DNA from 3 places in the Achromobacter sp. DMS1 genome. Region 2 is predicted to be linked to each of the others. Evidence: predicted binding sites of a transcription regulator. Region 2 holds the regulator's gene; each other region holds the start of a gene.

Region 1 (6,788 bases), on a different contig from region 2:
GCGGACGACCATGGCCACGAGTCGGCGTCCTGCGATGCGCCGCTGCGCACCGGGTAGGTTTCGAGCCAGACCAGCGCGGGCAGGACCCAGGCGCCGGGCTCGAGCAGGGCCGAGCGGTAGCGCCCCGCGAACACGCGCCCGCCGCGCAGGCGCGCGGCGAGATTGCGGCCCAGTGTCTGCATCAGGCGCGGCAGTCCTTCTTCGTCGGCCGGCGTGGCCAGCAGCAGGATGCGGTCGTTGGCGAGCACCCATCCATGCACGGAAACACGATGGCGCAGGGCGGATTCGCCCAGCCAGGCGGCAAGCTGGTTGAGGATGTCGGCCGGAGCGGGCTGCGACGGCGCCGCCAGCGGCTGAATGAAGTTGGCCTGCACCAGTTGGGGCAGCCCGGGGGCGTACAGACGGGGCAGACGAGCCATAGTGTCAGGGCTTGCGCATGGAAGAACGGGGTGTCTTCGCTATGGGTATATAAATAGTGCCACGATAGGCCGCGGTCAAGCCTTTCAGCCGCGAAACCGAATCCGGATCGCGGATTCGCGCCGTACAGGACCTCTAGACGCGCAGGTTAACATTTGGCGACGGAACCTCGCACCGTGGATATACCCTAATCCCCGGCTTCGCCCGCCCCATTTTCCCATCAGGAGACTCTTCCTATGGCCACGGCCCTGGAACTCATTTCCGAGCACCGCTGTTTCGGCGGTTCGCAGCGCTTTTACCGTCACGCGTCGGAGGAGATCGGCCTGCCCATGCGCTTTTCGGCCTACCTGCCGCCGCAGGCCGCCGCCGGCCCGGTGCCGGTGCTGTTCTACCTCGCGGGCCTGACCTGCACCGAGGAAACCTTCATGATCAAGGCGGGCGCGCAGCGCCTGGCCGCCGAGCTGGGCGTCATGCTCGTGGCGCCCGACACCAGCCCGCGCGGGGCCAACGTGCCGGGCGAAGACGAAAGCTGGGACCTGGGCACCGGCGCGGGCTTCTACCTGGACGCCGCCCGCGCCCCCTGGCGCGGCCATTACCGCATGTATAGCTACGTCACGCGCGAGCTGTACCGCATCGCCACCGGCGGCGCCCTGCCGGGCGACGCCGCGCGCGCCGGCATTTTCGGCCATTCCATGGGCGGGCACGGCGCACTGGTGCTGGCGCTGCGCAACCCCGGCCTTTTCCGCTCGGTGTCGGCTTTCGCGCCCATGGCCGCGCCCAGCCTGTGCCCTTGGGGCAAGAAGGCCTTCGGCGCCTATCTCGGCGACGATGCCGCTCAATGGGAAGCCTACGACGCTTCGGCGCTCATGCGCGGCCTGCGCCAGCCCTTCCCGGACGGCATCCTGATCGACCAGGGCACCGCCGACCAGTTCCTGGCCGAACAGTTGTATCCCGAGGTGTTCGAGGCCGCCTGCGCGCAGGCGGGCCAGCCCCTCACGCTGCGCCGGCACGAGGGCTACGATCATGGCTACTACTTCATCTCCAGTTTCATCGAGGATCACATCCGGTTTCACGTCGAGCGGCTTGGAAAACCGGCCGCCTGAGAGCGGGCTTCTATACTGGTTTGCCTGCCGCGGCAGGCCCGCGGGCAGCGCCGCGCCGGGCCGGGCCGCGGCGTTCTTTTCATGGGGAAGCCCGAGTTGATAAGCGGTATTGCTCCTTTTGTCTGGATACTGGCGGGCGCGGTGATCGTGCTGCTGCCGGGGCTGTTCATGCTGCTGGGGCGGGGCGGGCCGCGCGACGAGCGCGGCCGCCGCATGTTCCAGTTCCGTCCGGTGCGCCGGCTCTTCGGGCTGCTGCTGGTGGCGCTGGGCTGCGTGTCCGGCCTGCTGGCGCTGTCGCTGGTCCAGTTCTTCCGGCTGACCGCCGACACCCCCGTGGCTCTCATCGAGGTGCGCCAGCAGGCGGAAGGGCAGTTCCTCGTCCATGCCAGCGCCCAAGGCGTGGGCAACAAGCAATACGTGCTCTACGGCGACCAGTGGCAGATCGACGCGCGCGTGGTGCGCTGGCGCCTGCCCGCCCTGCTGGCCGGCGTGCCGCCGCTCTACCGGCTGGAGCGCCTGTCGGGCCGCTACAGCGATGCCGCCCGCGAGGCCTCGGCCACCCGGTCGGTGCATCCGCTGGACGACTGGCCGGCGCCGGACCTGGCCGCCCTCAAGCAGTCGTTTCCCAACTGGTTTCCCTTCGTGGACGTACAGTTCGGCAGCGCCGCCTACATGCCGCTGTTCGATGGCGCGCGCTACCAGGTCCTGCTCGACCCGCGCGGCGCGCTGTTCGTCCGTCCCGATGGCCAAGCCACGGCTGAGGGCCTGAAGCGGCTGGGCTGGTGACCCTCTGATCCCGCTGCGCGCCCGCTCGCCGGGTCCGGGCCGGGCGGCCCTTGCCCCAGGCCGTTAAAATTGGGGTCGCATAACGAAAGCGGAAACTTTGACGCGCCGCAACAGTCGAATTAGCACTCCCATAATCAGAGTGCTAACATCGAATCCATGTCGTTATCCCCAAGCCTTCCGGAGACTCCCGCCATGAAGCAACCCAGTACCTCGTTGGCCGCGCCCGGCAACGCTCTGGCGTTGGCCATCGCCAATCCGGGCGCGCTGGGCACGATCGACGCCTACATCTCGGCGGTCAATCGCCTGCCCGTGCTGACGGCTGAACGCGAAACCGAACTCGGCCGCCGCCTGCGCGACCACGACGACCTCGACGCCGCGCGCGAGCTGGTGCTGTCGCACCTGCGCCTGGTGGTTTCGGTGGCGCGCCAGTACCTGGGCTACGGCCTGCCGCACGCCGACCTCATCCAGGAAGGCAACGTCGGGCTGATGAAAGCCGTCAAGCGCTTCGATCCCGAGCGGGGCGTGCGCCTGGTGTCGTTCGCCGTTCACTGGATCAAGGCGGAAATCCACGAATACATCATCCGCAACTGGCGCCTGGTCAAGGTGGCCACCACCAAGGCGCAGCGCAAGCTGTTCTTCAACCTGCGCAGCATGCGCCCGGACGGCCAGACGCTGGATTCCGAACAGGTCGACAACATCGCCCGCGAACTGAACGTGCGCCGCGAAGACGTGAGCGAAATGGAAGTCCGCATGTCCGGACGCGACATGTCGCTCGAAGGGCAGGACGACGACGAGGACAGCTACGCCCCCATCGCCTATCTTTCCGACGACGGCCGCCAGGAGCCCACCCGGGTGCTGGAGCGCGCCGCGCGCGACCGCCTGCAGACGGCGGGCCTGAGCAGCGCCCTGGAAGCCCTGGACCCGCGTTCGCGCCGCATCGTGGAAGCGCGCTGGCTGCAGGACGACGGCGGCGCCACGCTGCACGAACTGGCCGAGGAATTCGGCGTGTCGGCCGAGCGCATCCGCCAGATCGAGGCCGCCGCCCTCAAGAAAATGCGCGGCAGCCTGAGCGCCTGATCCCCGGGGTTCCGGATCCGCCCAGGGCCGCTCGCGCGGCCCTCGTTTTTTGCGGCGCACGGCGGGTCTTCCGCGGTCTGCGCCGCCTTCAAATATATGGATACAAATTCGGGTCAAAAAAACCAGGCGCGCCCGAAACTTAATCGTGCCCGCGCCGCCTAACTCCATGTAGACCGCGAACTTCGGTTTGCCGTCTTGTCATCCGTCTCGGCTTCTCCTCTTTCCCCTCCCCTATGAGACGGATGCTTACGGGGCGCCCGCATATCGGCGCCCCGTTTTTTATGCGCGCTCGCCGCGCGTGCGCCCCCTCTCTCTTCCCTGCCGCCAACAAAAAAGCCGCGCAAGCGCGGCTTCCGGGGCTGGGCGCGCCTGGCGTTCAGGCGGCCCGGGCGTTGTCCGGGGCGGCCAGCGCCCCGCGCAGCAGGGCGTCCTGCACGCGTCGCACGCCCGTGGCCATGGAGCCGTCCTGGTACAGCTTGATCCAGCGGTAGCCGGGCGCGAGATTGTCCACCACGTGGCGGCCGTCGCGGATCGAGAACTGGAAACAGGTCGACGGCGTGGCCAGCAGGCGCAGGTTGTGCCGCCGGCGGTCGAATTCGTGATGCACGTGGCCCCAGAGCACCACCCGCGCTTGCGGCCAGCGCGCCAGCAGCTTGAAGAGCGCCTCCGGGTTGTCGATCATCATCGAGTCGTGCCAGTGGCTGTCGATCTGCATGGGGTTGTGGTGCATGGCCACCAGGGTATGGCGGTGCGGCGCCTGGGCCAGCGCTTCTTCCAGCAGGTCGAGCTGGCCGGCGGGCAGGTGGCCGGCGGTGGAGCCGGGCACCGTGGTGTCCAGGCACACCACGCGCCATGCGCCTACGTCGGTCACGGGCTGGCTCCATTCGGGCAGCTCCTGCCGCAGCACCGCGGGCAGGTCGTGGTTGCCGGGCAGGCAGCGGATGACGGTATTCTGCAGCGGTTCGGCCTCGCGCAGGATGCCGGCAAAGCGCCGATAAGAGGCCGCCTCGCCGTCCTGCGAAAGATCGCCCGTGGCCAGCAGCAGGTCGGGCCGCTTGCCGTCGGCCTGGACCTGCCGCAGCACGGCGCGCAGGCTGGCGTCGGTGTTCACGCCCAGCATTGCCGTGTCGGGCTGTCCGAACAGATGGCAATCGGTCAATTGCACAAGCATGGCGGGCGCGTCGTCGCGCCGGCCGAGGGTATGTATGCGGACCAAGGAATCCTCCTCGGAAATTTCCTCGCGCTACCTTACCCAAAAAACCGCGCATTGCGGGTTTCGCATCCGGTCTCACGGGTAACGAAACGTGCGGGCCGTGCCTGTCCGCGCCGGGCGGCGCGGCAAAACCCGCTATTCTTGTGAAAATTTCCACAGGATTGTTGGGGCGTCTTACTTACATGGATGTTGGATTTCTCGTATTCGGTCTGGCCGGCCTGCTGACGCTGGTCTGCTTCATGCCGCCGCTGGCCGGGCGGGTGAAGCTGCCTTACTCGGTGCTGCTGGCCATCGTGGGCTGTCTGCTGGGCATTGTCGTCCACGTGCACGGCTGGGCCCCGCGCTGGATCGGCGATTTCCTGGATTCGCTGGAACGCTTCGAGATTTCGTCCGAAACCTTTCTCATGGTGTTCCTGCCGGTGCTGCTGTTCGAGACGGCCTTGTCCATGAACGTGCGGCGGCTGATGGACGATATCGGCCCCATTCTCATGATGGCCATCGTGGCCGTGGTGGTCTGCACCGTGGTCGTGGGCTTCACGCTCGACATGGTTTCGTCCTACGGGTTGGTGGTGTGCCTGCTGCTGGGCGCCATCGTGGCCACCACCGACCCCGTGGCGGTGGTGGGCATCTTCCGCGAGGTGGGGGCGCCCAAGCGGCTCACCACCCTGGTCGAGGGCGAGAGCCTGTTCAACGACGCCGCGTCCATCGCGCTGTACTCCGTGCTGCTGGCGGTGCTGAGCGGGCATGGCGTGCTGAGCGTGGGCGGGGTGTTCAACGACTTCGTGGTGCACTTCCTGGGCGGCGGCCTGGCGGGCTTCGCCATGGGCCGGCTGGCCTGCTTCCTGTTCGCCTGGCTGCGCGGTTTTCCCACGGCCGAGATCACCCTGACGCTGACGCTGGCCTATTTGTCGTTCTTCATTTCCGAGCACTATCTGCACGTTTCCGGCGTGGTGGCCACCGTCATCGCGGGGCTGGTGGTGGGATCGGCGGGCCGCACGCGCATGTCGCCCACCACGTTCGAGTACCTGTCCAGTTCCTGGGAGCAGTTCGGCTTCTGGGCCAATTCGCTCATCTTCCTGTTCGCCGCCATGCTGATCCCCAAGCTGATGGCGGCCGCCGACTGGCAGGAGCTGCTGCTGGTGGCGGTGCTGTTCGTCGCCACCCTGGTGGCGCGCGCCATCGTGGTGTTCGGCCTGCTGCCCCTCCTGGGCCTGACGCCGCTGGGCACCAAGGTGAGCAATCCCTACAAGGTCGTGATGCTCTGGGGCGGATTGCGGGGCGCGGTGTCCCTGGCCCTGGCCCTGGCCGTGACCGAGCAGACCGGGGTGCCCGAGGAAGCGCGGCAGTTCATCGCCGTGGCCACCACGGCCTTCGTGCTGGTCACCCTGTTCGTCAACGGCATCAGCCTGCGGCCGCTGATCCGCACGCTGGGCCTGAACCAGCTTTCCCCGGTGGAGCGCACCATCCGCAACCAGGCGCTGGCCGTGGCGCTGGAAGACCTGCAGGGCAAGACCGAGGAGGTGGCCAAGTCCGAGCACATCGGCACGGAGGTGCGCGACCGCATCCGCGCCGTGTTCGACGCCAGCCTCGCCAGCGTGCACGACGGCCAGGTCGGCCAGATGAGCGACGAGCAGCGCGTGTCCGTGGGCCTGGCCATCGTGGCGCAGCGCGAAGAAGAAATGTTCTTCGACATCCTGAAGGCGCAGATCGTCGACTGGCGCATGGCCGAATCGCTGCTGGCCCGCGCCGAACGGCTGGAGGACGCTATCCGGACCGGCGGCGTGGCCGGGTTCGAGAACGCCATCGTCGCCGACGTGCGCTACTCGGCGGGCTTTCGCCTGGCGCTGCGCGTACATTACCTGTTCGGCTTCCAGGGCTGGCTGGCGCGCGAACTGGGCCAGCGCTTCGCCAACCTCATGAGCAAGCGTTCGGTGGCGCAGCGGCTCATCGTGTTCGCGCGCGAGCAGATCACGCCGCTGCTGGGCGAAGAGGCCACGCAGCGCATCGTCAGCCTGCACCAGCGCCGGCTCGATCTCATCGAGAACGCGCTGCAGGCCCTGAACCTGCAGTATCCGTCCTATGCCCAATGGCTGCAGGAAAGCTATCTGGGGCGGGTGGCGCGCGAGCTCGAGCGCATCCGCTACCGCGACATGCTGGAGCAGTTCCTCATCAGCGGCGAAGTCTATGCCGAC
Region 2 (12,217 bases):
CGGGCGCCGTGCCGCTGGGACATGCCTTCGGCTGGCAAGGCGCGCTGGGCGCCACGGCTGTCTTTCCGCTGGTTGCCGCCTTGGTGTGGACCGGCCAATTGGGCGGACATACCGGCCCGGCCAGGGGAACCGCGGCGGCGCCGCATGGAGGGCGGGTGTGGCGCTCCGCCTTGGCTTGGCAGGTAACCTTGTTCATGGGCATCAATTCCCTGGTGTATTACGTGCTGGTCGCGTGGCTGCCGTCCATCCTGACCTCCACGGGGGCTTCTCCCGAGGCTGCCGGCTCGCTTCACGGGGTGATGCAGCTCGCATCCGCCGTGCCGGGATTACTGCTCGGTCCTATCGTCAGCCGCATGAAGGACCAGCGGCTGGTCGCCTCCGCCATGGGCGGGTTGATGGCCGTGGCGCTTGTCGGATTCTGCCTGGCGCCTTCCTGGGCTTCTTTGTGGGCGTTCTGCTTCGGCCTGAGCTCGGGCGGCGGCGTGTTGCTGGCGTTGATGTTCATGGGCCTGCGGGCCAGCAACGCCCATCAGGCCGCGTCGCTGTCCGGCATGGCCCAATGTGTCGGCTATTTTCTGGCCGCGAGCGGCCCGACGCTTGCAGGCAAGCTCCACGACCTCACCGGCAGCTGGATCGCCGTGCTGCACATCGGCGTGGCCCTCGCGGTCGTGATGACGATCTTTGGCTTGCTCGCAGGCCGTTCGCGCACGATCGGGATCGAGCACCCGCAGGCTCGCCGCTAATGCCATTCATGTGCGGTCCGCTGGCATGCGCCAGGGCGGCCCGCGTCAGGGCGGCCCGCGCCTGCGGAACCATGGATTCGTGATGCATCGAAATGAGCAGCAAGACGACCTTTCTGAATGTCTCCAGCACGTCCGATGACTGGCGCGGGTTGGCGCTTTCCAACTTCGGACTATCGCCATTCATATTCAACGGCATGCTGTTCGCATCCGTCGAGGGATTCATACAAGGCATCAAGTTTCCCGAGAACGATCCGCGGCGGCTGCAGGCCTTCAACCTGAGCGGCTGGGAAGCAAAGCATCTCGGAGAGCAGGCGGACCGCGGCGGCGCCTATTGGAACGGGCAATGCCTGCCTTATGGCTCGATGCAACATCATCGGCTCATCGAAGCCGCCATACGGGCGAGGATCCGTCAGTCCGCAGGACTGCAGAGAGCGCTGTTATCGACAAGCGGGCTGGTTCTCATCCACGACACGGGGCGGAAGGAAGCCGCGACGACCTCGCTGCCGGCCGGGGTGTTCTGCCGGATTCTGACCGGCATTCGAGACGAATTGCTGCAGGCGTGGCTGGCGGCATCGTGACCCATTGGTGATCGCGGACATCCACGGCTTCAGGACTGCCGTCCCCGCCTCGACAACGCCGGCTGCGGGCCGGCTCGCATGGGTTCTGCCGGAACGAAAAAAAGGAGCCGAAGCTCCTTTTTCAACGACTTGCAGACGCCAGTGGAAGTCTGCCGATCAAGATCTGGAGCGGGAAACGAGTCTCGAACTCGCGACCTCAACCTTGGCAAGGTTGCGCTCTACCAACTGAGCTATTCCCGCGTGTTTGTGTTCGCCGCGTTTGCGCGTTGCGCTTGCTGCGCGATGCAGCCTCGGCGACCGGCCGGCGCGGCGCCGCCGCGTCGGAAAGGCGAGATTCTACCGCAAAATTCGCATGGAGCAAGCGGCGGGCACCGCAACAGCGCGCGAATGGCGCTGGGTAGAATCGGATTTTCGGGCGGCCCCAGGAGCAATCATGACGGCAATTTATCGCGGCATGGACCGCGCGGCGCTGGACGCCGCTTACAACAATGTCGCGGCGGCGCCGGACTTTGCCGGGATCCTGGCCGATTTCCAGGCGCGCAGCGCCCGGCTCTACGAGTCGGCCGTGTGCCGGCGCGACCTTTCCTATGGCGCGCGGCCGCGCCAGCGCTACGACTGGTTTTCCTGCGGGCAGGCGGGCGCGCCTACCTTCGTCTTCATCCACGGCGGCTATTGGCAACATTGCGAGAAGGAGGATTTCGCTTTTGTCGCCAGCGGCCCGCTGGGACGCGGCTTCAATGTGGCGCTGGCGGAATACACGCTGGCGCCGCAGGCCTCGCTGACGGACATCGTGGCGGAAATCGGCGGGCTGCTGGATCACCTGGCGGTGGATCCCGATGGCGTGGGCTCGCGCGGCAAGCCCCTGTGCCTGAGCGGCCATTCCGCGGGCGGCCACCTGACCGCCATGCACCGCGCGCACCCCGCCGTCGCCTGGGGCCTGGCCATCAGCGCACTGGTGGACCTGGAGCCGATCCGGCTCTGTTGGCTGAACGAAAAACTGCGGCTGTCCGAAGCCGAGGCGCGCGCCTGCAGCCCGCTGCTTCACATCGGTCCGGGCGCGCCGGCGGTGGCGGCGGTCGGCGCGGCCGAACTGCCGGAGCTCGTGCGCCAGACCGAGGACTACGTCCGGGCTTGCGAGGCTGCTGGCGAGCCGGTGCGCGGGCTGCAGGTGCCCGGCTGCGCGCATTTTTCGCTGCTCGACGACCTGGCGCGGCCCGACGGCGTCATGCTCGAGGCGTTGGCCGCGACGATGCGGGCGGGGCGGGGCGGTTAGCGTGGAGACGCCGCGGGAAATGCGGAGCGGAAGTGAAGAAGCGGGCGAGAGAAGAAGGGATGAGAAGAAGGGGGAAAAGAAAGAAGGGGCCGTATGGCCCCTTGCTTGCATGCCTCGCAGGCGTGCGCTGCGCGGCGGAATCTGGAGCGGGAAACGAGTCTCGAACTCGCGACCTCAACCTTGGCAAGGTTGCGCTCTACCAACTGAGCTATTCCCGCATGGGTTCGGCAGAAAAATGGCGTTCAACCAAATCGTGCTGAACCATTTTATGGCGTCCGACGTACTTGCGGCATGGCTGCCGACATGCACCTCGGGCCGATCGATCTGGTTATCGATCGAAAGGCCGCGTATTCTACATGATTTTCACGCGATTGCCACATGAAGATCACGAAGCCCGCGGGCCCGGCCGCCCCAGAAACCGACGTCCGGCCAATGAGAAATCAGGCGGGCCAATCAAGTAAACTGGGAAAGACAGAAACTATAGCATAGCCTTCCCCCTACATGTCAAACGCACAAGAAGCAGCCGATACGCTGCTTCCCCGTTTCCAGGACCTCTCCGATTTCAACACCTTGGGACTCGCGGCCGCCGCGCCCGCTTTCGTGACGCTGGACGATGCGTCGCGGCTGCCCGCGTTCTCCGAGCTTGCCGCGGGCTACGAGCGCCTGCTGGTGCTGGGCGGAGGCAGCAACGTGGTGCTGCCCGGGCGCGTGCCGGGCCTGGTGGCGCACGTGGCGTTTCGCGGCCTGAGGCTGGTGGAGGCGCGCAGCGACGCATGGATCGTGGAGGCCGCCGCGGGCGAGAGCTGGCACGGCGTGGTGTCGCGGTGCGTGGCCCAGGGCTGGGACGGGCTGGAGAACCTGGCCCTGATCCCCGGCACGGCGGGCGCGGCGCCGGTGCAGAACATCGGCGCCTACGGCGTGGAGCTGGCCGACCGCTTCGAGAGCCTCACGGCCTGGGATGTCCGCGCGGCGCGGTTCGTGGAAATGCGCGCCGGCGACTGCCGCTACGCCTATCGCGACAGCGTGTTCAAGCACGCGGAGCCGGGGCGCTGGGTGATCGTGTCGGTCAGGTTGCGGCTGCCCCGGCCCTGGCGGGCGCAGCTCGACTATCCGGACCTGCAGCGTTCGGCCAGGCTGGCGCAGGCAGCGCCGGGCGCGCGCGATATTTTCGAGGCGGTCTGCGAGATCCGCCGCGCCAAGCTGCCCGACCCGGCGGTCATCGGCAATGCCGGCAGTTTTTTCAAGAACCCGGTCGTGAGCGCCGAGCAGCGCGACGCGCTGGCGGCCCGGTTTCCGGGGCTGGTGTCATACGCCATGCCGGACGGACGCTGCAAGCTGGCGGCCGGCTGGCTGATCGACCAGTGCGGCTGGAAGGGGAAGTCGCTGGGGCCGGCGGGTGTGCACGACCGCCAGGCGCTGGTGCTGGTGAACCGGGGCGGCGCCACGGCGGCCGACATCATGCGCCTGGCCGCCGCGATCCAGGACGACGTGGCGCGGCGCTACGGCGTGGCGCTGGAGCCGGAGCCCGCGGTGGTGTAGGGCTCGCGTCCGCAAGAGGAAAAGCCCGGGGGCAGTTCACTGTCCGGGCTTTTCGTTGCCTGGCTGCTGAGGCGGGCTACAGCCCCAGCACGGCCTGCATGTCGTACAGCCCGTTGTGCTTGCCCGAAAGAAAGCGTGCGGCCCGCAGGGCGCCGGCCGCATAGGTGGCGCGGCTGGAGGAGCGGTGCGTGATCTCGATGCGTTCGCCGATGCCGCAGAAGGACACCGTGTGATCGCCCACGATGTCGCCGCCGCGCAGCACCGAGAAGCCGATGGTGCCCGGCTTGCGCACGCCGGTGTCGCCGTGGCGGCTCCAGGTGGCTACGTCGGGCAGCGCGACTTCCCATGCCGAGGCGATGGTTTCACCCATCTTGAGGGCGGTGCCCGAAGGGGCGTCCACCTTGTTGCGGTGATGGGCCTCGAAGATTTCCACGTCGTAGCCGCTGTTGAGGATGCGGGCGGCCATGTCCAGCAGCTTGAGCGTGGCGTTCACGCCCACGCTCATGTTCGGGGCGAAGACGATGCCGATCTTCTGGGCCGCGACCTCGATGGCCGCGCGGCCGCCGTCGTCGAAGCCGGTGGTGCCGATGACGAGGTTCACGCCGTGCTGCACGCAGGCGCGCAGGTGTTCCAGCGTGCCTTCGGGGCGGGTGAAGTCGATGAGGCAGTCGGCCTGGGCCAACGCGCCGAGGTCGTCCGTGATGGCCACGCCCGTCTGTTTGCCGAGCGGGGCGCCGGCGTCTTTTCCGAGGGAGGGCGAATCCGGGCGGTCCAGCGCGACGGCCAGCCCGGCGTCGTCGGCGTTGAGTACGGCTTCGATCAGCATCTGGCCCATGCGGCCGCTGGCGCCGGCGATGGCTATACGCATGTGAGTGTCCTTGGGGATCAGCGCAGCGGCTCGGGCGCGTTGCCGGGCTGGCCGGGGTATTGGGTGGTGGGGTTGACCGGCGCGTTGGCGTCGGACTTCCGCTCTTGCGCTTCTTCCTGCAGGCGCTTTTCGTCCTGGCTCGCCCGTTCGTCCGCCTTTTCGTCGCCGGTCGGGCTGGGGGTGTTGATCTGGTAGGGCTGCAGCTCGGGCTGCTTGTCGCCTTCCCAGCGCACCAGGCGGTCGTTCTCGAACCAGACGGTGAACTTGCGCTCCTGCGCCTTGCCGTAGCCGGGCTTGAAGTAATAGGGGTAGTCCCAGCGGTCTGCGTGCAGCACGCTGGTCAGGGTGGGGCTGCCCAGGGCGAATCGGACCTGTTCACGGGTCATGCCGGGCTGCAGGAGGGCCACCTGTTCCTGGGTGATCCAGTTCCCCTGCTGCACGCTGGCCTTGTAGGGGAAGCCCCATTTGTCGGAAGAGCAGCCGGCCAGCGCGGCGGCCAGGGCGACGGCGGCCAGCGCCGTCTTCAGCGGCAGGGAGGGAATACGTGCAATCATGGACACTCGCGCCCCTATTATTTGGAAGCAGACAAAACCGTTATCATAAAGGTTTCATCAGGAGAGTTCCGCGAGGCGGCACGAATTCGGCAGTCCGGCTTGCGCCTCCTGCGGAAAGCCCATGCCAACGCGGACGGAGAGCGATTACACCATGACCGACCAGAGCGAACTGAAAAACATGGGTTTGAAGGCGACCTTTCCCCGCCTGAAAATTCTTGACATCTTCCGGAAGTCCGATCAGCGCCACCTCAGCGCCGAAGACGTCTACCGCGCCCTCATCAACGAGAACGTCGAAATCGGCCTGGCCACCGTGTATCGCGTCCTGACGCAGTTCGAGCAGGCGGGTATTCTGGCGCGCAGCCAGTTCGACAGCGGCAAGGCGGTATTCGAACTGAACGACGGCGATCACCACGATCACCTCATCTGCACCAATTGCGGCAAGGTCGTGGAATTTTCCGACCCCGACATCGAAAAGCGCCAGCAGAAGATCGCCAAGGACAACGGCTTCGCCCTCGAAAGCCATGCCATGGTGCTGTACGGCATTTGCGGCCCCTGCATGAAGAACCGCTGAACGCGGCCTTCCCGCTCCAGGCCCGTGGCCGCGCTCGCCGCGGGCCGTCGAGATCCAAAGCCCCTTCGACTTGAAGGGGTTTTTTTTCGTCCGTGCGTGGCGTGGACCGACGGACCGACGGACCGTCGGGGTCAAGGGGCAGGGGCGGCTTGCGCGGCGGGGGGGCCGCCTGCGAGCATTTCGCGGGCGTGCTCGCGCGTGGTGGCGGTGAGTTTGATGCCGCCCAGCATGCGCGCGATTTCCTCGACGCGGGCTTCGGCGTCCAGTTCCTGGATGCGCGAGCGCGTGGCGCCGTCGGATTCCTGCTTGCTGACCTGGAATTGGGTGGCGGCGCAGGCGGCGACCTGGGGCAGGTGCGTGACGCAGAGCACCTGATGGCGCTCGCCCAGTTCGCGCAGCAGCTTGCCCACCACTTCGGCCACCGCGCCGCCTACGCCGCTGTCCACTTCGTCGAAGATCAGGGTAGGCACGCGCGCCGCGCGGCTGGCGATGACGGACAGGGCGAGCGAGATGCGGGAAAGCTCGCCGCCGGAGGCGACCTTGGCCAGCGGGCGCGGCGTGGCCCCGGCATGGCCGGCCACGAGGAATTCCACGATCTCGCTGCCGCTGGCCGAGGCGGGGCCTTGGGCGAGCGCCGCCTCGAAGCGGCCGCCCTGCATGGAGAGCGTCTGCATGGCCTGCGTGACGCGCTTGCCGAGATCCTTGGCGACCTTGCGGCGCGCCGCGCCCAGCCTGGCCGCCGCCGCGTCGTAGCGCGCCTGGGCGGCCTGGGCCTGCGCGCGCAGGGCGTCGATGTCGCCCGCCGCCTGCAGTTCCGCCAGCCGGGCGTGCAGCGACTCGCGCAGCCCGCACAGCGCTTCGGGTTCCGTGCGGAACTTGCGCGCCGTTTCGAAAACGGCTCCCAGCCGGGCCTCGACATCGGCCAGCCGTCGCGGATCGAGGTCCACGCGGCTTACGTAGTTGTTCAGGTCGGACACCGCCTCGGCAATGGCGATGCCGGCCGATTCCAGCTCGTCGCACACGCCCTGCAGCGCGGCGTCGTGGCGCAGCATCTGCTGCAGCCGCTGGCTGGCGGCGGTGATGCGGTGGCGGGCGGAGTCGCCTTCGCCGTCCAGCGCTTCGAGGATCTGGTTCGCGCCTTCCAGCAGGGATTGCGCGTGGGCAAGCCGGGTGTGCTCGGCCTGCAAGGCGTCCCATTCGTCGGGTTGCAGGTCCAGGCGGTCGAGCTCTTCCGCTTGCCACTGCACGCGGTCGCGCTCGTCGGCCAGGGCCTGGGCGTCTTTTTCGGCGGCCTCGAGCTGGCGCGCCACGGTGCGCCACGCCTTCCAGGCGGAGGCGGTTTCCTGGCGCAGTTCGGCATGTCCGCCGTGGGCGTCCAGCAGGTCGCGTTGCGCGTCGGCCCGCATCAGGCTCTGGTGCGCGTGCTGGCCGTGGATGTCGACCAGCCCGTCGCCCAGCTCGCGCAGTTGCGAGACGGTGGCGGGCGTGCCGTTGATGTAGGCGCGGCTGCGGCCCTGGGCGTCGATGACCCGGCGCAGCGCGAGGGATTCGTCGGCGTCTATTTCGCGCTCGGCCAGCCAGTCCCGCAGGTTCTCGGGCATGTCGAACACCGCGGTGATGTCCGCGCGCGAGGCGCCCTCGCGCAGCATGCCGGCGTCGCCGCGTTCGCCCAGGGCGAGCGCCAGCGCGTCCACCAGGATGGACTTGCCCGCGCCGGTTTCCCCGGTAAATACGGTAAAGCCTGGCCCGAAATGGATTTCGGCGTGCTCGACGATGACGAAGTCTCGGATGTGCAGGGTGCGCAGCATGGGAGGCGCCAGCTAACTGACTTGCTTACTCTACGTTGTCGGAAGCTTGCGGCATCAGGTTCCAGTGCAGCTTGCGGCGCAGGGTGGCGAAGAAGCTGTAGCCTTCCGGATGCACGAAGCGGATGGTGTAGGGCGCGCGCCGCACCACGATGCGGTCGCCCGGTTGCAGGTCGGACCAGGTCTGCATGTCGAAGTGCACGCTGGCGCCGCTTTCCACGCGGCCCATGGCGGTGAGCGTCATGTTGAGCACGCCCGAGTCCGGGATGACGATGGGCCGGTTGGACAGCGTTTGCGGCGCCACCGGCACAAGCACCATGGCGTTCAGGCCCGGGTGCAGCAGCGGGCCGTTGGCCGACAGCGCATAGGCGGTGGAGCCGGTGGGGGTGGCGATGATGAGGCCGTCGGCGCGCTGGGTGTACATGTAGGCGTCGTCGAGCTCCACCCGCACTTCGATCATGCCGCCGCGGCCGGCGCGGTTGAGCACCACGTCGTTCAGGGCGGAGGCCGAGTACATCTGCTGCTCGCCGCGCCAGACGCTGCCCTCGAGCAGCATGCGCTCCTCGGTCTGGAACTTGCCCTCGAACACCCGGGCCAGCGCCTCGTGGGCGTCCTGCAGCGGGATGTCGGTGATGAAGCCCAGCCGCCCGTGGTTGATGCCGACCAGCGGCACGCCGTAGGGCGCCAGGTGCCGGGCCGCGCCCAGCACCGTGCCGTCGCCGCCCATGACCACGGCGAGCGTCGCCTGGCGACCGATTTCTTCCAGCGTGGCGACGGGGTATTCCGTCACGCCGGTATTGCGGGCGGTATCGGCGTCGACCAGGACTTTTCTGCCCGCGCCCGTCAAGGCCAGCGCGAGCGCCCGCAGCGGGGCGTCCAGGCCGGTGTCCTGGTATCTGCCGATGAGAGCGACGGTGGGAAAATGCATGGCGGACGATGAGTCGGTAGGTTAAGCGCTTGTTGGAGCCCGTTTGCCGATTATATGGGGCCGCATATGGGCTTGCGGGACAAAAATCGCCTTAAGTGGAAAGATTCCCTAAAATAGGTTCCATGGACGATCGCGCACGCGCACTATTGAAAGCGTTGATAGAACGCTATATCGCCGATGGGCAGCCTGTCGGCTCGCGCACGCTTTCCAAGGTGTTCGACCTGTCGCCTGCCACCATCCGCAACGTCATGTCGGACCTGGAAGAGCAGGGCCTCATCCACAGCCCGCACACCTCGGCGGGGCGGGTGCCCACGCCGCGCGGCTACCGCATGTTCGTGGACTCGCTGCTCGCTGTGCAGCCTTACCAGTTCGAGCCCCAGAACATCGGCGAGATGCTGCCCGCGGCCGAGCCCACGCGCGCGGTCAATGCCGCCGCCGCGCTGTTGTCCAACCTGACCCAGTTCGCGGGCGTGGTGCTCACGCCCAAGCGTTCGCAGGTGTTCCGCCAGATCGAATTCATCCGCCTGTCCGAAAGGCGGGTGCTGCTCATCATCGTTACGCCCGACGGCGACGTGCAGAACCGCATCCTCTTCGTGCAGCGCGATTATTCCGAGTCCGAGCTGCTGGAGGCGGGCAATTTCTTCAACGTGCACTTCGCGGGCAAGTCCTTCGACGCCGTGCGCCGCACGCTGTCCACCGAACTCGCCCAGCTGCGCGAGGACATCTCCCGCCTGATGCAGGCGGCGGTGGAAGCCAGCGCCGAGACTGCCGAGGACGGCGATGCGGTGGTGATTTCGGGCGAGCGCAAGCTGCTCGACGTGGCCGACATCGCTTCCGACATGGACCGCTTGCGCAAGATGTTCTCGCTGTTCGAGAAAAAGACCGACCTGCTGCAATTGCTGGACGTCTCCAGCCGCGCGCAGGGCGTGCAGATCTACATCGGCGGCGATTCCCAGCTCGTGCCGCTGGACGATGTCTCCGTCATCACCGCGCCCTATGGGGTGGACGGCAAGGTCGTGGGCACGCTGGGGGTCATCGGCCCCACGCGCATGGCCTACGAACGGGTCATCCCCATCGTGGACATCACGGCCCGCCTGCTGTCCAACGCGCTCAGCCACAACCAGTAAATCGTCCAAGCCGGACATCCTCCCGGCGGAGGAAGGGGAGTTTTTGTGTTTCTACGCCTGTTCAAGTACCTGTGGCCGGAACGCTACCTGCCGGAGCCCGCGCAGCAGGATCCGTTCGACGAGGATCCGCCGCCGCGCGCGCCGGGCAGGGCGGGCGTGCTGCTGGTGAACCTGGGCACGCCGGATACGGCGCAGCCCCGGGACATCCGCAAATACCTGGGCGAATTCCTTTCCGACCCGCGCGTCATCGAGATTCCGCGTTATCTCTGGCTGCCCATCCTGCATGGCCTGGTGCTGGCCAGGCGCCCGAAGCGCCTCGCGCCGCGCTATGCCGGCATCTGGATGGACGAGGGCTCTCCGCTCATGGTCTACAGCCGCAGGCAGGCTGAGGGCGTGGCGGCGGCGCTGCGCGAGGCCGGCGTGGATGCCGTGGTCGAGCTGGGCATGCGCTACGGCAACCCTTCCATCGCCGAGGCGATGGAGCGGTTGAAGGCGCAGGGCTGCGAGCGCATCCTGACCATCCCGCTTTATCCCCAGTACGCCGCCAGCACCACGGCCACGGCGGTGGACGCGGTCAGCCGCCATGCCGCGCGGCTGCGCGACCAGCCGGAGCTGCGCTTCGTCAAACGGTTCCACGACGATCCCGTCTACCTGGACGCCCTGGCGGCCCGGATCGAACGCTACTGGGCGGAGCACGGCCGCCCGCAGAAGCTCGTGATGAGTTTCCACGGCCTGCCGCGCTACAGTGTCGAGCTGGGCGACCCCTACTACCGCGACTGCATGGAAACCGCGCGCCTGCTTTCCGAACGGCTGTCGCTGCCCCGCGCCCAGACCGAGGTGACGTTCCAGAGCCGTTTCGGCAGCGCCCGGTGGCTGGAGCCGTACACCGAGCCCACCCTGAAGGCGCTGGCGGCGGAGGGGGTCGAGGAAGTCGATGTGGTTTGTCCGGGATTTGTGGCAGACTGTCTGGAAACGCTGGAAGAAATCAGCCTCGAATGCCGTGACGCCTTCCTGGCGGCGGGCGGCAGACGCTTCCGGTACATTCCGGCCCTGAACGACGATCCGGCCTGGATCCGGGGGCTGGCAGGCCTGGCGGCGCGCCATTTGCAAGGCTGGCCGGGCCTTCATACGGACTTGAAGGAGAAGGCGCATGCATCATGATCCGAAGACCGGCAAGATCGTAAAAAAAGGGACGGTAGCCACGCCCGTGAACGAGGATCTCGTCGAGCACGAGCTGGACGAGGCCCTGGCCGAAACGTTTCCCGCCAGCGATCCGATTGCCATCAACCCCGAGCCCGAGGAAACGGACAAGCAGGTCGATCGCGCCTCGAAAGACAGCTTTCCGGCCAGCGACGCGTCGTCTCCCGCCCAGCCGGGCAAGAAGTAGCGCATTTCCCGTCCCCCGGCAGCGGCCCCGGTTGCGGGGCCGTTCTTTCTTGCGCGCCGCCGGCTGGCGCCCCGGCAGGGGCAGCAAGGGGGAATTTTCGTTTTCCCGGGCTTGAAATAGGGGTATTGGCCCCCATTCATGTCTGCGAAAGCCATTCTTATCCGGAGGATTCCCCAATGACGGCACCCCAAGAGCCTGTAGACCAGACGCCCGAAGCCGGTGGCGACACCGCCTCGTCGCCCGAGGTCCAGGATCCCGTGCAAGCCGAGCTGAAGGAGCTGCGCGCCCAACTGGACGCCGCCCAGGCCACCGTGCAGCAGCAGCAGGACCAGCTGCTGCGGGCCCATGCCGAGGCGGAAAATGTCCGCCGCCGCGCCCAGGAAGAAGTTTCCAAGGCCCGCAAGTTCGGCATCGAGTCGTTTGCCGAAAGCCTCGTCCCGGTCAAGGACAGCCTGGAGGCCGCCCTGGCCCAGGCCGAACAGAGCGTGGAAACCCTGCGCGAGGGGGTGGAAGTCACCCTGAAGCAGCTCGCCGCGGCCTTCGAACGCAACCTGCTGAAGGAAATCGCGCCGGCCCAGGGCGACAAGTTCGATCCGCACCTTCACCAGGCCATTTCGTCCGTGCCGGCCGACCAGCCCGCCAATACGGTGGTGCAGCTGCTGCAAAAGGGCTACGCGATCGCCGACCGCACGCTGCGACCGGCGCTGGTCGTGGTGTCGGCCGGGCAGGCCGACGAAGGCTGATCCCCGGCCCCTACCGGTCCCATTCGTTACAAGGATTCCCGATGAGCGCGCAGGGTTTCGATCCCTCCCAGGTATTCGAAGTGTTCGGCATGCGCCGCGTC
Region 3 (12,217 bases), on a different contig from region 2:
GTTCTCAGGATTTGCTCGGCCCGGGCAAGCCCGGGCCTGGCAGGGCCGTGACGGCGGGACTTAGAAGTCCATGCCGCCCATGCCGCCCATGCCGCCGGGCATGGCCGGGGCAGCGGGCTTGTCTTCGGCCAGTTCGACTACGGCGGCCTCGGCCGTCAGCAGCAGGCTGGCCACGGACGCGGCGTTCTGCAGGGCGGTGCGGGTCACCTTGGTGGGATCCAGCACGCCTTGCTCGACCAGGTCGGTGTACTCGCCGGTCGCGGCGTTGTAACCGTAGTTGCCCTTGCCGTTCAGCACGTTGTTCACCACCACGCTGGCTTCTTCGCCGGCGTTGGTGACGATGGTGCGCAGCGGCTCTTCCACGGCGCGCAGGATCAGCTTGATGCCGGCGTTCTGGTCGGCCGTTTCGCCCTTCAGGTCGGCGATGGCCTGCTTGGCGCGCAGCAGCGCAACGCCGCCGCCAGCCACCACGCCTTCTTCCACCGCAGCGCGGGTCGCGTGCAGGGCGTCTTCGACGCGGGCCTTCTTTTCCTTCATTTCGACTTCGGTGGCAGCGCCCACGCGGATCACGGCAACACCGCCGGCCAGCTTGGCCACGCGCTCTTGCAGCTTCTCGCGGTCGTAGTCGGACGTGGCTTCCTCGATCTGCACGCGGATCTGCTTCACGCGGGCTTCGATCGACTTGCTGTCGCCGGCGCCGTCGATGATCGTGGTGTTTTCCTTGCCCACTTCGATGCGCTTGGCCTGGCCCAGATCCTGCAGCGTGGCCTTTTCAAGCGACATGCCGGTTTCTTCCGAGATCACCGTGCCGCCCGTCAGGATGGCGATGTCTTCCAGCATGGCCTTGCGGCGGTCGCCGAAGCCCGGAGCCTTGACGGCGGTGGTCTTCAGGATGCCGCGGATGTTGTTCACCACCAGGGTGGCCAGGGCTTCGCCCTCGACGTCTTCGGCGATGATCAGCAGCGGACGGCTCGACTTGGCCACTTGCTCCAGCACCGGCAGCAGGTCGCGGATGTTGCTGATCTTCTTGTCGAAGATCAGGACGTACGGATCGTCCAGCGCGGCGACTTGCTTGTCGGGGTTGTTGATGAAGTAGGGCGACAGGTAGCCGCGGTCGAACTGCATGCCTTCCACGACGTCCAGCTCGTTTTCGAGCGACTTGCCGTCTTCGACGGTGATGACGCCTTCCTTGCCGACCTTGTCCATCGCGTCAGCGATGATCTGGCCGATGGAGCTGTCGCTGTTGGCCGAGATGGAGCCGACCTGGGCGATTTCCTTGCTGGTCGTGACCGGCTTGGACTGCTTCTTCAGTTGCTCGACGGCGGCGGCCACGGCCTTGTCGATGCCGCGCTTCAGGTCGATGGGGTTGAAACCGGCGGCAACGTACTTCAGGCCTTCCTGAACGATGGCCTGGGCCAGCACGGTGGCGGTGGTGGTGCCGTCGCCGGCGTTATCGGAGGTCTTGGAGGCAACGTCCTTGACCAGTTGCGCGCCGATGTTCTCGAACTTGTCCTTCAGTTCGATCTCCTTGGCCACGGACACGCCGTCCTTGGTCACGGTCGGGGCGCCGAACGAGCGCTCCAGCACGACGTTGCGGCCCTTGGGGCCCAGGGTGGTCTTGACAGCGTTGGCGAGGACATTCACGCCACGGACGATGCGCACGCGGGCGTCGTCGCCGAACAGTACTTGCTTGGCAGCCATTGTTAGCTTCCTTCCTAGATTCTTCGGTTAGGCAGTATTACTGGATCACGGCGAGGATTTCGTCCTCGCGGATGACGAGCAGTTCTTCGCCATCGACCTTGACGGACTGGCCGGCGTACTTGCCGAACAGCACCTTGTCGCCCGCCTTCAGGTCGACCGGCAGCACCTTGCCGTCTTCGGTCTTCTTGCCCGGGCCGACGGCGATGACTTCGCCTTGGTCCGGCTTCTCAGCGGCGCTGTCAGGGATGACGATGCCCGAGGCAGTCTTGCGCTCGTTGTCCAGGCGTTTGACGATCACGCGATCGTGCAGGGGACGCAGGGCCATGGGGGAACTCCTGTATCTATAGAAGATGTTGATCAGTTCGGTTAGCCCCGGCGAAGCGTTGTTAGCACTCGCCGGTGTCGAGTGCTAATTATAGGGATGAGTTCCGAGGGTTCAAGGGGTGGGATGGGGTTGTTACATTTTGATAAGAATGGAGGGCCTGAGCAGTTCCGTCAAGTGGATCTCCGGCAGACTTCACTCGAGGGATTCTTGGCATTTTGGCGCGCATCCTATGTGATGGGGCAAGCCTGGTGGGATACCCAATGCATCTGGCGCCTCACCGACCGGCTCTGATGCCTCGCCTGCTCAGATTTATCTGGCCCGGGGATGCCCACGAAGGTGTACTGTTCCCGTCTGGAGAGCTTGGTTTGCGAGGCGACCCTGCGCGCGCCGGTTCGACACGCACCTCCGAGAGGGTAGAGCAAATGGCGAGATTCATACTGGTGCCGGGCGGCTGGCACGGGGGCTGGGCTTTCGATGCCGTCGGCGAGGCGCTGTCGGGCGAAGGCCACGACGTGCAGGCGCTCACGCTGTCGGGGCTGGGCGACGAACCGGCGGCGGGCGTTAACCTCGACCGGCACATCGATGAAGCGGTGCAGGCGATACGCGGAGGCGATGCGCCCGCCATTCTGGTCGGGCATTCATACGGGGGCATGGTCGTCACGGGCGCGGCGGACAAGGAGCCGTCGCGCCTGAAGGCGCTGGTGTACGCCGATGCCTACGTACCGGATGACGGCGCGTCGGTCTGGTCGCTCACCACCCGCAATTACCGGGACCGCTTTATTGCGGGCGTGGCCGCCGACGGTCTGAACTGCGCGCCCGCGGCGCACCTCGACAGGCGGTGTCGTCCTCATCCCATCGCCACTTTTCTGCAGGCGATCAGGTTGACGGGCGATTGGCGCAAGGTCCGCAGCAAGGCTTTCATCGCCGCGTTCGGATGGGAGGGAAGCCCGTTCATTGAGCAGTACGAACGCCTGCGGCAGGACCCCGAATGGGCCACGTATCGCCTGGATTGCGCGCACGATATTCCAAGGCTGGCGCCCGAGGCTTGCGCGAGGATTCTGCTGGAGTACGCGTAGGGCGCACCGGCCTGCGGGCTGTTCGCCAATGCCGCAGGACTGCCTGGTTTCCCTGTCGCGGCGAACATTAATTCAATAAACGTTGTATTATCGAATCATGAATGAAGATCAGGCTGTCTTCGCGCTGGGGGCCCTGGCTCATGCCCAACGGCTGCGGGTCTTCCGCGCCCTGGTCGTGGCGGGCCCGGCCGGCCGGACGCCCAGCGACCTTGCCGATGAGCTGGGCGTCGCTCGCAATACGCTGTCGTTTCACCTGAAAGCGCTGTCGCATGCCGGCCTGGTTTCGGTGGAGCAGCAAGGCCGCAACCTGATTTACCGCGCCGACTTTTCCCGGATGAACGGATTGCTTGGCTATCTGACCGAGTATTGCTGCCAGGGCGAGCCTTGCGAAGTGTCTGCTCCCGGGAGTTGCGCGTCGTGTTGATGTGCCTGTCCATACAGGCCGTCCCAGCCGGAGACGGCCCGCCTGCCGCCAGGAGCGCCGATGTTGCACTCTCCCTATAACGTGCTGTTTCTCTGCACGGGCAATTCCGCCCGTTCCATTCTTGCCGAAGGCCTGCTCAATGGCCTGGGCCGCGTGCGCTTCCGGGCGTACTCCGCGGGCAGCGCTCCCAGGGGCGAGGTTCATCCGCTCGCCCTGGCCACGCTGCAGTCCTACGCCCTGCCCACCGACGGCTATCGGAGCAAGAGCTGGGACGAGTTCGCGGCTCCCGGCGCGCCGAAGATGGATTTCATCATCACGGTCTGCGACCACGCGGCCGGCGAAACCTGTCCCGTCTGGCCCGGCCACCCGATGACGGCGCATTGGGGCATTCCCGACCCCGCTGCCGTCGAAGGAGACGAAGACGAGCGCCGGAAGGCATTCCACGACACGGCGCGCGCGCTCAAGCGGCGTATCGGGCTTTTTGCGCGCCTGCCGTTCGAGCGCCTGGATGCGCTGTCGATGCAGGCCGAATTGGGCGGCATTGGCCGGATGGCGGGAGCAGCCTGATGTCGTTGCGCTGTGACACGGCGCCCGCTCCGGGGCCGCGCGCCGGCATGGGCGTCTTCGAACGCTACCTGTCGCTGTGGGTATTTTTCTGCATCGTGCTCGGGGTCGTCCTGGGTCGGCTCATGCCCGCGGTTTTCCAGGCGATAGGGCGCCTCGAAGTCGCGCAGGTCAATTTGCCCGTCGGAGCCCTGATCTGGGTGATGATCGTTCCCATGCTTCTGAAGGTGGATTTCGGGGCGCTGGGCCAGGTCCGGCAACACTGGCGCGGCATGGGCGTGACCCTGTTCATCAACTGGGCGGTGAAGCCGTTTTCGATGGCGTTCCTGGGCTGGCTGTTCGTGCGCCAGGTGTTCGCACCATGGCTGCCGGCCAGCGAGTTGGACAGCTACGTCGCCGGACTGATCCTGCTGGCCGCGGCGCCCTGCACGGCCATGGTTTTCGTGTGGAGCAGGCTTACTGGCGGCGATCCGGTCTTTACGCTGTCTCAGGTGGCGCTGAACGACCTGATCATGGTGTTCGCCTTCGCGCCCATCGTGGGCCTGCTGTTGGGCCTCTCGTCCATTACCGTGCCCTGGGATACGCTGCTCGTGTCCGTGGGGCTGTACATCGTCGTCCCGGTCATTCTCGCCCAGCTGTGGCGCCGCTCGCTGCTGCGCCGCGGGCAGGCGGCCTTCGAGGCCGCTCTGGCGCGCATCGGGCCTTTTTCCATGGCTGCGCTGCTGTCGACGCTGGTGCTGCTGTTCGCGTTCCAGGGCGCGGCCATCATCCGCCAGCCGCTGGTGATCGCCATGCTGGCGATGCCTATCCTGGTCCAGGTCTTCTTCAACGCCGGGCTTGCCTATTGGCTCAACCGCCGGGCGGGAGAGCGGCACAGCGTTGCGTGTCCGTCCGCACTGATCGGGGCGTCCAACTTCTTCGAGCTGGCCGTCGCGGCCGCGATCAGCCTGTTCGGGTTCCGCTCGGGCGCCGCGCTGGCCACCGTGGTCGGCGTGCTGGTCGAGGTGCCGGCGATGCTGCTGGTCGTGCACCTGGTCAACCGGAGCAAACGCTGGTACGAGGCGGGCGCCGGCCGGAAGTGAGGGGGGCGGGCGGCGGCTTGCAGCGTATGCTCACACCGCGAATTCCGGCCGGGGGCCGTCGGTGCGCGGCAGGCCCATGATCTCCCTCGCCTCGGCCGGGGTGGCCGGCTCCATGTCCAGCTCGCGGATGATGCGCACGATGCGTTCGGTGAGCTGCACGTTGCTGGCCAGCTCGCCGTGGCGGTAGTAGAGGTTGTCTTCCAGCCCGACGCGGGCGTGGCCGCCCAGCAGCAGCGCGCTGATGTTCGCCTCGAGCTGCGACGGGCCGATGCCGCTGACGCAGAAGACGCTGTTCCTGGGCAGCAGGTCGACCATCATTTGCAGATGGCGCGGCGAGAAGGGCATGGCGTTCTGGAAGTTGCGGTGCACGTTCATGACCAGGTTGATGAAGGGCGGCCCGTCGTCCAGGCCCTCGTTGATGAGGGTGGTGGCGTCCTGGATGATGTGGGTGGGGCTGAACACCTCCCATTCGGGCTTGATGCCGCGCGCCTTCATGCCGGCGGCGAGTTCGCGCGCCTTGCTGAGCGGCGTGTTCATCAGGTATTCGCGGTCGCCGAAGGCCAGGTTCAGCGTGGTGGCGTCGAGCGTGCACATCTCGGCGCCCGCGTCCATGCCTTTGAGCCGTTCTTCCCACAAGATCTCCCAGGTGCCGGGCGAGGTTTCTTTCACCATGTCGCCGTGCACGCCGCCGCCGGTGGAGTTGTTGAGCACAATGTCGCAGCGATCGCGGATAAGCCGGTTCATTTCGCGGTAGATCGACGCGTCGCAGGTGGCCTGGTCGTCGGGCCGGCGCGCGTGCAGGGCGGCCACGCTGGCGCCCGCGTTGTAGCAGCGGTAGACGTCTTCGGCGATTTCGGCGGGCTGGGTGGGAAGGCGGGGGTTCTGGCTCTTGAATGCCATGCCCCCGGTCGGGGCGATGGTGACGATTACTTTGCGTTTTGCCATGGGGGGCTCTCTCGGGTGTGTGTCGGGCGGGACCGCGCGGGGGCGGGCGCGCGGGTGCTGCTCATTTCCACAGCGCGCAGCGGCTCTCGGCCTTTTTCGTGAAGGCTTCGTTGCCGTCGATGGTCTGCACGACGTTGAAATAGTCCCAGGGTTCCTTGGACTGGCCGGGCGTCTTGACCTGCAGCAGGTACATGTCATGCACGACCCGGCCGTCGGGGCGCACCACGCCGTCCTTGAGATAGATGTCGTTCAGCTTGTTGGCGCGCAGGTACGCGAGCACCTGCTCGGCGTCGTCGGTGCCGGTGGCCTTGACGGCGCGCAGGTATTGCAGCGTCGCGGAGTAGTCGGCGGCCTGCAGCGAGGAAGGCATGGCCTTGTGCCGTTTGTAGAACTCGCGGCTCCAGGCGCGGGCGTCGTCCGAGCCGTTCCAGTACCAGCTATCCGTGAGGTACATGCCCTGCGCCGTCGGCAGCCCCAGGGCGTGGATGTCGTTGATGAACATGATCAGGCCGGCCAGCTTCATGGTCTGCGTGACGCCGAACTCGTTGGCTGCCTTGATCGCGTTGGTGGCGTCGGCGCCGGCGTTCGCCAGGGCCAGGATTTCGGCCTTGCTGCCTTGCGCCTGGAGCAGGAACGAGGAGAAGTCGCTCGCCGACAGCGGATGGCTGACCGAGCCCAGCACGGCGCCGCCCGCGGCCTGGACCACGCGGGTCGTGTCGGCCTGCAGGGCGTGGCCGAAGGCATAGTCCGCGGTCAGGAAGTACCAGGTCTTGCCGCCCGTCTTGACCACGGCGCCGCCGGTGCCGCGCGCCTGGGCGACGGTGTCGTAGGCGTAGTTCAGGGTATAGGGCGTGCACTGCTCGTTGGTGAGCGCCGGGGCGCCGGCGCCGACCACGATGATGGGCTTCTTCTTCTCGGCGGCCACGCGCGACATGGCGAGCGCCGCGCTGGAGTTCGTGCCGCCGATCAGCATGTCCAGGCCCTTCTGGTCGAACCATTCCCGCGCCTTGGCCGACGCGATGTCGGCCTTGTTCTGGTGGTCCGCGGTGAGCAGCTCGATTTTCCTGCCGTCGATCGCGCCGCCCATCTCCTCGATGGCCATCCTGATGGCTTCCACGCCGCCGGGGCCGTCCGGGCCCGAGTACACGCCCGACAGGTCGGTGATGAACCCGATCCGGATGACGTCGTCCGAAACCTGAGCATGGGCAACGCCAGGCCCTGCGGACAGGGCGGCGCAGCAGACTGCGGCGGCGGACATCGCGCGCGACATTGACAACATTCCTGTCTCCTCTTATGTTTTTTGGCCCGACGGGCTTCCTTATTCTGTGGCCGGGTCTGTCGCGCAGACAGTCACCATGGTGACAAAGAACCCTAGGGTTTACCTGGGCCAGGCCACGTGGCCGGCGATGAGGAAGCGATGCGCATGGCGTCTGCGGACACGGGGGAGCAACCATTGAGCGCGCGGCAGCGGCAGGCGCAAAACGCGGTGGACACGATGCTGGGCGTCGTGCCCTGGTACAACGGCCTGCCGGACGCGGAGCGCGCGGAAATCCGCGCCGCGCTCCGCATGGTGTCGCTCAGGGCGGGCGAGTACCTGTTTCGCGCGGGCGAGCGCTCGCCCGGCTGGTACGGCGTGGTGGATGGGCTCGTGAAATGGTCGTCGCGCGGGGCCGACGGCAAGACGCTGTCGCTCGCGGGCTTCAGCACGGGAAGCTGGTTCGGCGAGGCCACCATGATCCGGGGCGCGCGTTTCGAGTACGAGGTCGTGGCCTTGCGGCCGAGCCGCGTGGTGATACTGCCGCGCGACACCTGCGAGCGGCTGTGGAACAACAACATCGCGTTCACCAAGACCTTGATGGAACATCTGGCGCAGCGGGTGGACTGGCTGATGGCGAGCTACACCGGCAATGTGCTGCTGGACGTGGACACCATGGTGGCGCGCGCCGTGGCGGCGCAGCTCGCGGCGCAATCGCATTCGGACACCAGCGGGCGCCTGCGGATGTCCCAGGAGGAAATCGCCAGCCTGTGCGGCGTGTCGCGCCAGCGCTGCAATGCGGCATTGATGCGGCTGGCCCGTGCCGGCGTGTTGCGCACGCACTATGGCGGCCTCACCGTTCTCGACCGTGACGCGCTGCACCGACAGGCGGAGATCGAGCGCAAATCCGTGGAATAGGGGGCGGACGCACGCGCCCGGACCGCGGGACCGCACGGCCCATGCGCCTGCTGCGCGGCATTTCGACAGTACACTTTTCCACAGGCTGGGCCGCTCCGCGGCGGCGCAAGCCGGGCAGGAGGAGGATCGGCGCCCGGCCCGCATTCGGGCCGATCATGGGCGATCTTCGCGGCATTGGCCGCGCATGCTGCGCAATGATGCGCGAATCGCGTCACAAGGGGTAGTTGCCATGTCTATCCATTTCGATCTCACGGATATGCAGTTGTTCATCAACATAGGCGATTCCTCCAGCCTGACGCGCGGCGCGGAGAAGTCGCACCTGTCCGCGCCCGCGGCGAGCATACGGATCAAGAATCTGGAAGACGCCTTCGGCACCCGGCTGCTCTACCGCACGCACCAGGGGGTAACGCTGACCCCAGCGGGCGAGGCGCTGAAGCGGCACGCCCACGCCATGATGGCCCAGGCCGAGCGCGTGCACACCGACATGCAGCAGTTCGAGCGCGGTGCGCGGGGGCTGATCCGGATAATGGGCAACACCACTTCCATGGCCGATGTGATGCCCGCCGTGCTCGGGCGCTTTCTACCGCTGCATCCGGACGTGGACATCGAGGTGCGCGAGCGGCTGAGCCACCAGATCGTCAAGGCGATCGCGGAAGGGGCGGCGGACCTGGGCGTGGTGGGAGGACGTCCGCCCTGCGAAAACCTGCAATTCCTGCCGTGCCGCGAGGACAACCTGGCGCTCATCGTGCCGCATGGCCATCCCCTGGACGGCCGCGCGGAGGTGGCGTTTTCCGACACGCTGGACTACTGCTATGTCGGACTGTCGGAATGGAGCGCGATCCATTCCTTTCTGGTGCATACCGCGGCCAGCGTGGGCAGGCCGTTCAGGTTCCGCGCCGAGGTGGGAAATTTCGACAGTGTTTGCCGGCTGGTGGAGGCCAACGTGGGTATCGGCGTCATAGCGCGGTCGGTGGCCGACGCCAGCGCCCTTACCCGGAAGATCTCGGTGATCCGGCTCTCGGACGGCTGGGCGGCCCGCAGGCTCAACGTCTGCATGCGCAGCCTGGACGAGCTTGAGCCGTTCGCGCGGGAACTGGTCGATATGTTCGTCGAGGAATCCGCCGGCGGCCAGCGGCGCGGGCAGCCCCGCGCGGGCGGCGTCAATCCAGCCCCAGGTCTGCGCGCACGCGGGGCAGGAACTCCATCATGGCCACCTGGAGCAGGAACTGGGCGCCCTGGATCATGATGAAATTGAAGCCGGCGTCGTGCAGCCGCTTTACGCGCTGGCGCATTTCGTCCAGCGTGTAGGCGTAGCTGGTGTTGGCGCCCAGCATGATGCCGCGTTCGCGCGCTTTCCTCACCGCCTTGTCCACCATCCGCCACAGCTCGGGAGCGTCGAAGTTCGGTTTCTTGGCATTGCCGCCCAGCACCTTGCTCAGGTCGGTCATGGCGAAGAAGAACATTTTCAGGTCGGGCAGGTCCAGTATGTCGTCGAAGTCGTCGATGGCCCCCTGGCTTTCCATGTGAGGAATGATGTAGGTGGACGCGGCCATTTCGTCCGTGCGCGCGGCCCACTCGCTGCCGCTGAAAGGGTGCACCCACAAGGCGCGGCGATGCCAGTCTTTGGCGATCTCCAGGGCTTCGGCGATTTCCCGCAGGCCGGAGTGCGAAATCAGCACGTATTCCGCTCCAATGCCCTGGAGGCGCGAAAGGTCCACGCCGATGCGCGCGTCGTAGCCGTGCCAGGGGTTGGTATGCATGCGCACCACCGGCGTGATGCCCGACCCTTCGCAGGCGCGGATCATGTTCTGCACGTCGCGGAAGTCCATGCCGGTGAACATCATGTCGATCATGATCCAGTCCAGGCCCAGGTGCGCGCACAGTTCGACGGTTTCCGGGTCGTTGGCCCAGACGCCCAGCGCCGTGCGGCCGGACTGCATGGTTTCCATCAGAAGGTTTTTCGGTTTCATCGCACTTTCTCCATTGAATGATGCCCGCCACGCATGGGCGGCAGTAAACGGGAAACGGATCTCAGGCCGGCGTCAGGGGGCGCAGCGCGCGGGGCGCGGCGCGGCGGCGCAGAACCAGCTTGAGCGCGGCCATGAACGCCATGCCCACCGCCATCTGCAGCAGGGAATAGCTGGCCAGTCGGGAGAAGTCCCCCACGTTCCAGGCCTCGAAGGCCAGCACGGAGAACGTCCGGTTCTGGGCCGTGTAGAGCACTACCACCATGGACAGCTCGGTCATGAAGAAGCTGAACAGCAGCATCCAGGCCGCGATGATGCTGGGCAGGATCAGCGGCAGGGTGATGCGCGTGAAAGTGCGGATCGGCCCGTATCCGCAGATGCGCGCGCTTTCCTCCAGCTCTGGATGGACCTGGACCAGGCTGGCGGAGATGGAGCGCACGGCATAGGCGGTGAAGCGCCCCACGAAGGCCAGGATGATGATGAGCATGGTGCCGTAGACGGGCAGCGGCAGGCCGATCCACACCAGCATGAATCCCACGCCGAAGGCGATGCCCGGAACCGAGATCGGCAGCAGCACCAGGTATTCGAGCAGGTCGCGGCCGGGCAGGCGGGTGCGCACCACCGCCCAGGAGATGAGGATGCCCGCCACGGTGGCGGCCGTGGCCGAAAGCACGGAGATCGTCACGCTGTTGCGCAGGGTGAACCACACGTCGTCGGTGGACAGCGCGGCGAGCATGTTGGCCAGATCGTATTGGCCCGACCAGGTGTAGCGCGAGCACGCGGCCGCCACCAGGACGGCGATGGGCGCCAGGATCGTGCCCGCGACATAGAGCAGCGCCAGCCCGCTGGCCGGCCAGCGCCAGGCGCCCAGGCCCAGCAGGGCGGGCCGGTAGCCCTTGCCGCTCACGGTGACGTACGAGCGTCCCCGGAGGGCCGCGTGCTGCAGCCACGTGGCCAGGCTGGACAGCAACAGCAGGTAGATGGCCAGCACCGCCATCACGCCATAGGCCGGCGGCACCTCCTGGGAGCTGATCCAGATGCGCGAAGTCAGCATCAGGATCTGCCGCGCCCAGCCCAGCACGACCGGCGTGCCGAACAGCCCCAGCGCAATCGTGAAGGCCAGCGCGGCGCCCGACAGGATGGCGGGCGCCAGCAGCGGCGCCGTGATGCGGCGCGCCGTCTGCAGCCGCGTCAGGCCGCACACCTGGGCGGCCTCTTCCAGGCTGGGATCCATGCTGCGCAGGCTGGCGGCCACGATCATCATCACATAGGGCGCCAGGTACATTCCGATCACCAGCAGGATGCCGGTGAGACTGTAGACGTCGAGCGCGCCCGGCAGCCCGGCGGAGACGAGCAGGCGGTTCATGATGCCGCTGCGCGGCGCCGCCAGCAGCGACCAGGCCACCGCGCCGACAAAGGGCGGTATGAAGATGGGAAGCTGGCAGACCCACTCCAGCATGGCGCCGCCGGCCGCGTCGGTGCGCACGAACAGCCAGGCCAGCACGACGCCGATGGCGGTGGCGACCAGCGATGCGCCCAGCGACACCAGCAGCGTGTTCCACAGCGCGACCCAATAGACTTCGCCGCCCAGCACGGCCTCGAAATAGCGGCTGGTGAAGCGGATGCCGCCGCCGTCCAGATCGACCACCGAGCGGTACAGGATGGAGGCCAGGGGCGCGACGATCAGCGCGGTCACGAACACGCCTAGCAGCAGCGTGTACAGCAGCATGGGCAGCTTTTGCCGCAGCGCGCCGCCGGCGGCGGTCTGGAGCGATTCCGGGGACGGCGGGGTGGCGCGGGTCAGCATGGGCTACTCCCGCACGATCCCGATGTCGCCGGGGCGCACCGCCAGCCCAATCTGCTCGCCCGGCTGGCGCAGTTCGCCGTCCAGCTGCACGGCGAGCATGCTGCCGGCATCGGTCGCGACGCGGTACTCGGTGCGGTCGCCGACGAAACTCGC

What was found. The regulator HrcA, encoded in region 2, represses chaperone genes, less so after heat shock. The targets are predictions, from matches to a motif close to TTAGCACTCNNNNNNNNNGAGTGCTAA.
Region 1: rpoH (RNA polymerase sigma factor RpoH) is a predicted target of HrcA. The motif match lies at 2,426-2,452, and genes of this name have one in related genera.
Region 3: groES (co-chaperone GroES) is a predicted target of HrcA. The motif match lies at 2,088-2,114, and genes of this name have one in related genera.

What each region holds. Positions count from the first base shown of each region.
Region 1 covers NZ_LHSJ01000207.1:6,454-13,241, reverse strand. Annotated here, with positions in the region: partial or broken gene AD428_RS19755 (hypothetical protein) at 1-419, opposite strand, end outside; gene fghA (S-formylglutathione hydrolase) at 654-1,520, shown strand; gene AD428_RS19745 (hypothetical protein) at 1,617-2,306, shown strand; gene rpoH (RNA polymerase sigma factor RpoH) at 2,463-3,383, shown strand; gene AD428_RS19735 (phosphodiesterase) at 3,760-4,554, opposite strand; partial or broken gene AD428_RS19730 (cation:proton antiporter) at 4,779-6,788, shown strand, end outside.
Region 2 covers NZ_LHSJ01000015.1:7,789-20,005, forward strand. Annotated here, with positions in the region: gene AD428_RS03195 (CynX/NimT family MFS transporter) at 1-743, shown strand, start outside; gene AD428_RS03200 (hypothetical protein) at 836-1,321, shown strand; tRNA gene AD428_RS03205 (tRNA-Gly) at 1,486-1,561, opposite strand; gene AD428_RS03210 (alpha/beta hydrolase) at 1,755-2,594, shown strand; tRNA gene AD428_RS03215 (tRNA-Gly) at 2,737-2,812, opposite strand; gene murB (UDP-N-acetylmuramate dehydrogenase) at 3,096-4,133, shown strand; gene dapB (4-hydroxy-tetrahydrodipicolinate reductase) at 4,210-5,001, opposite strand; gene AD428_RS03230 (outer membrane protein assembly factor BamE) at 5,019-5,555, opposite strand; gene fur (ferric iron uptake transcriptional regulator) at 5,707-6,126, shown strand; gene recN (DNA repair protein RecN) at 6,258-7,934, opposite strand; gene AD428_RS03245 (NAD kinase) at 7,960-8,859, opposite strand; gene hrcA (heat-inducible transcriptional repressor HrcA) at 8,982-9,986, shown strand; gene hemH (ferrochelatase) at 10,032-11,147, shown strand; gene AD428_RS03260 (hypothetical protein) at 11,137-11,373, shown strand; gene grpE (nucleotide exchange factor GrpE) at 11,550-12,116, shown strand; gene AD428_RS03270 (thioredoxin family protein) at 12,158-12,217, shown strand, end outside.
Region 3 covers NZ_LHSJ01000018.1:1,209-13,425, forward strand. Annotated here, with positions in the region: gene groL (chaperonin GroEL) at 61-1,701, opposite strand; gene groES (co-chaperone GroES) at 1,739-2,026, opposite strand; gene AD428_RS03715 (alpha/beta fold hydrolase) at 2,449-3,102, shown strand; gene AD428_RS03720 (ArsR/SmtB family transcription factor) at 3,200-3,526, shown strand; gene AD428_RS03725 (arsenate reductase ArsC) at 3,587-4,093, shown strand; gene arsB (ACR3 family arsenite efflux transporter) at 4,093-5,172, shown strand; gene AD428_RS03735 (3-keto-5-aminohexanoate cleavage protein) at 5,203-6,117, opposite strand; gene AD428_RS03740 (ABC transporter substrate-binding protein) at 6,179-7,387, opposite strand; gene AD428_RS03745 (Crp/Fnr family transcriptional regulator) at 7,571-8,290, shown strand; gene AD428_RS24325 (LysR substrate-binding domain-containing protein) at 8,520-9,536, shown strand; gene AD428_RS03760 (aldolase/citrate lyase family protein) at 9,451-10,260, opposite strand; gene AD428_RS03765 (ABC transporter permease) at 10,322-12,064, opposite strand; gene AD428_RS03770 (ABC transporter ATP-binding protein) at 12,068-12,217, opposite strand, start outside.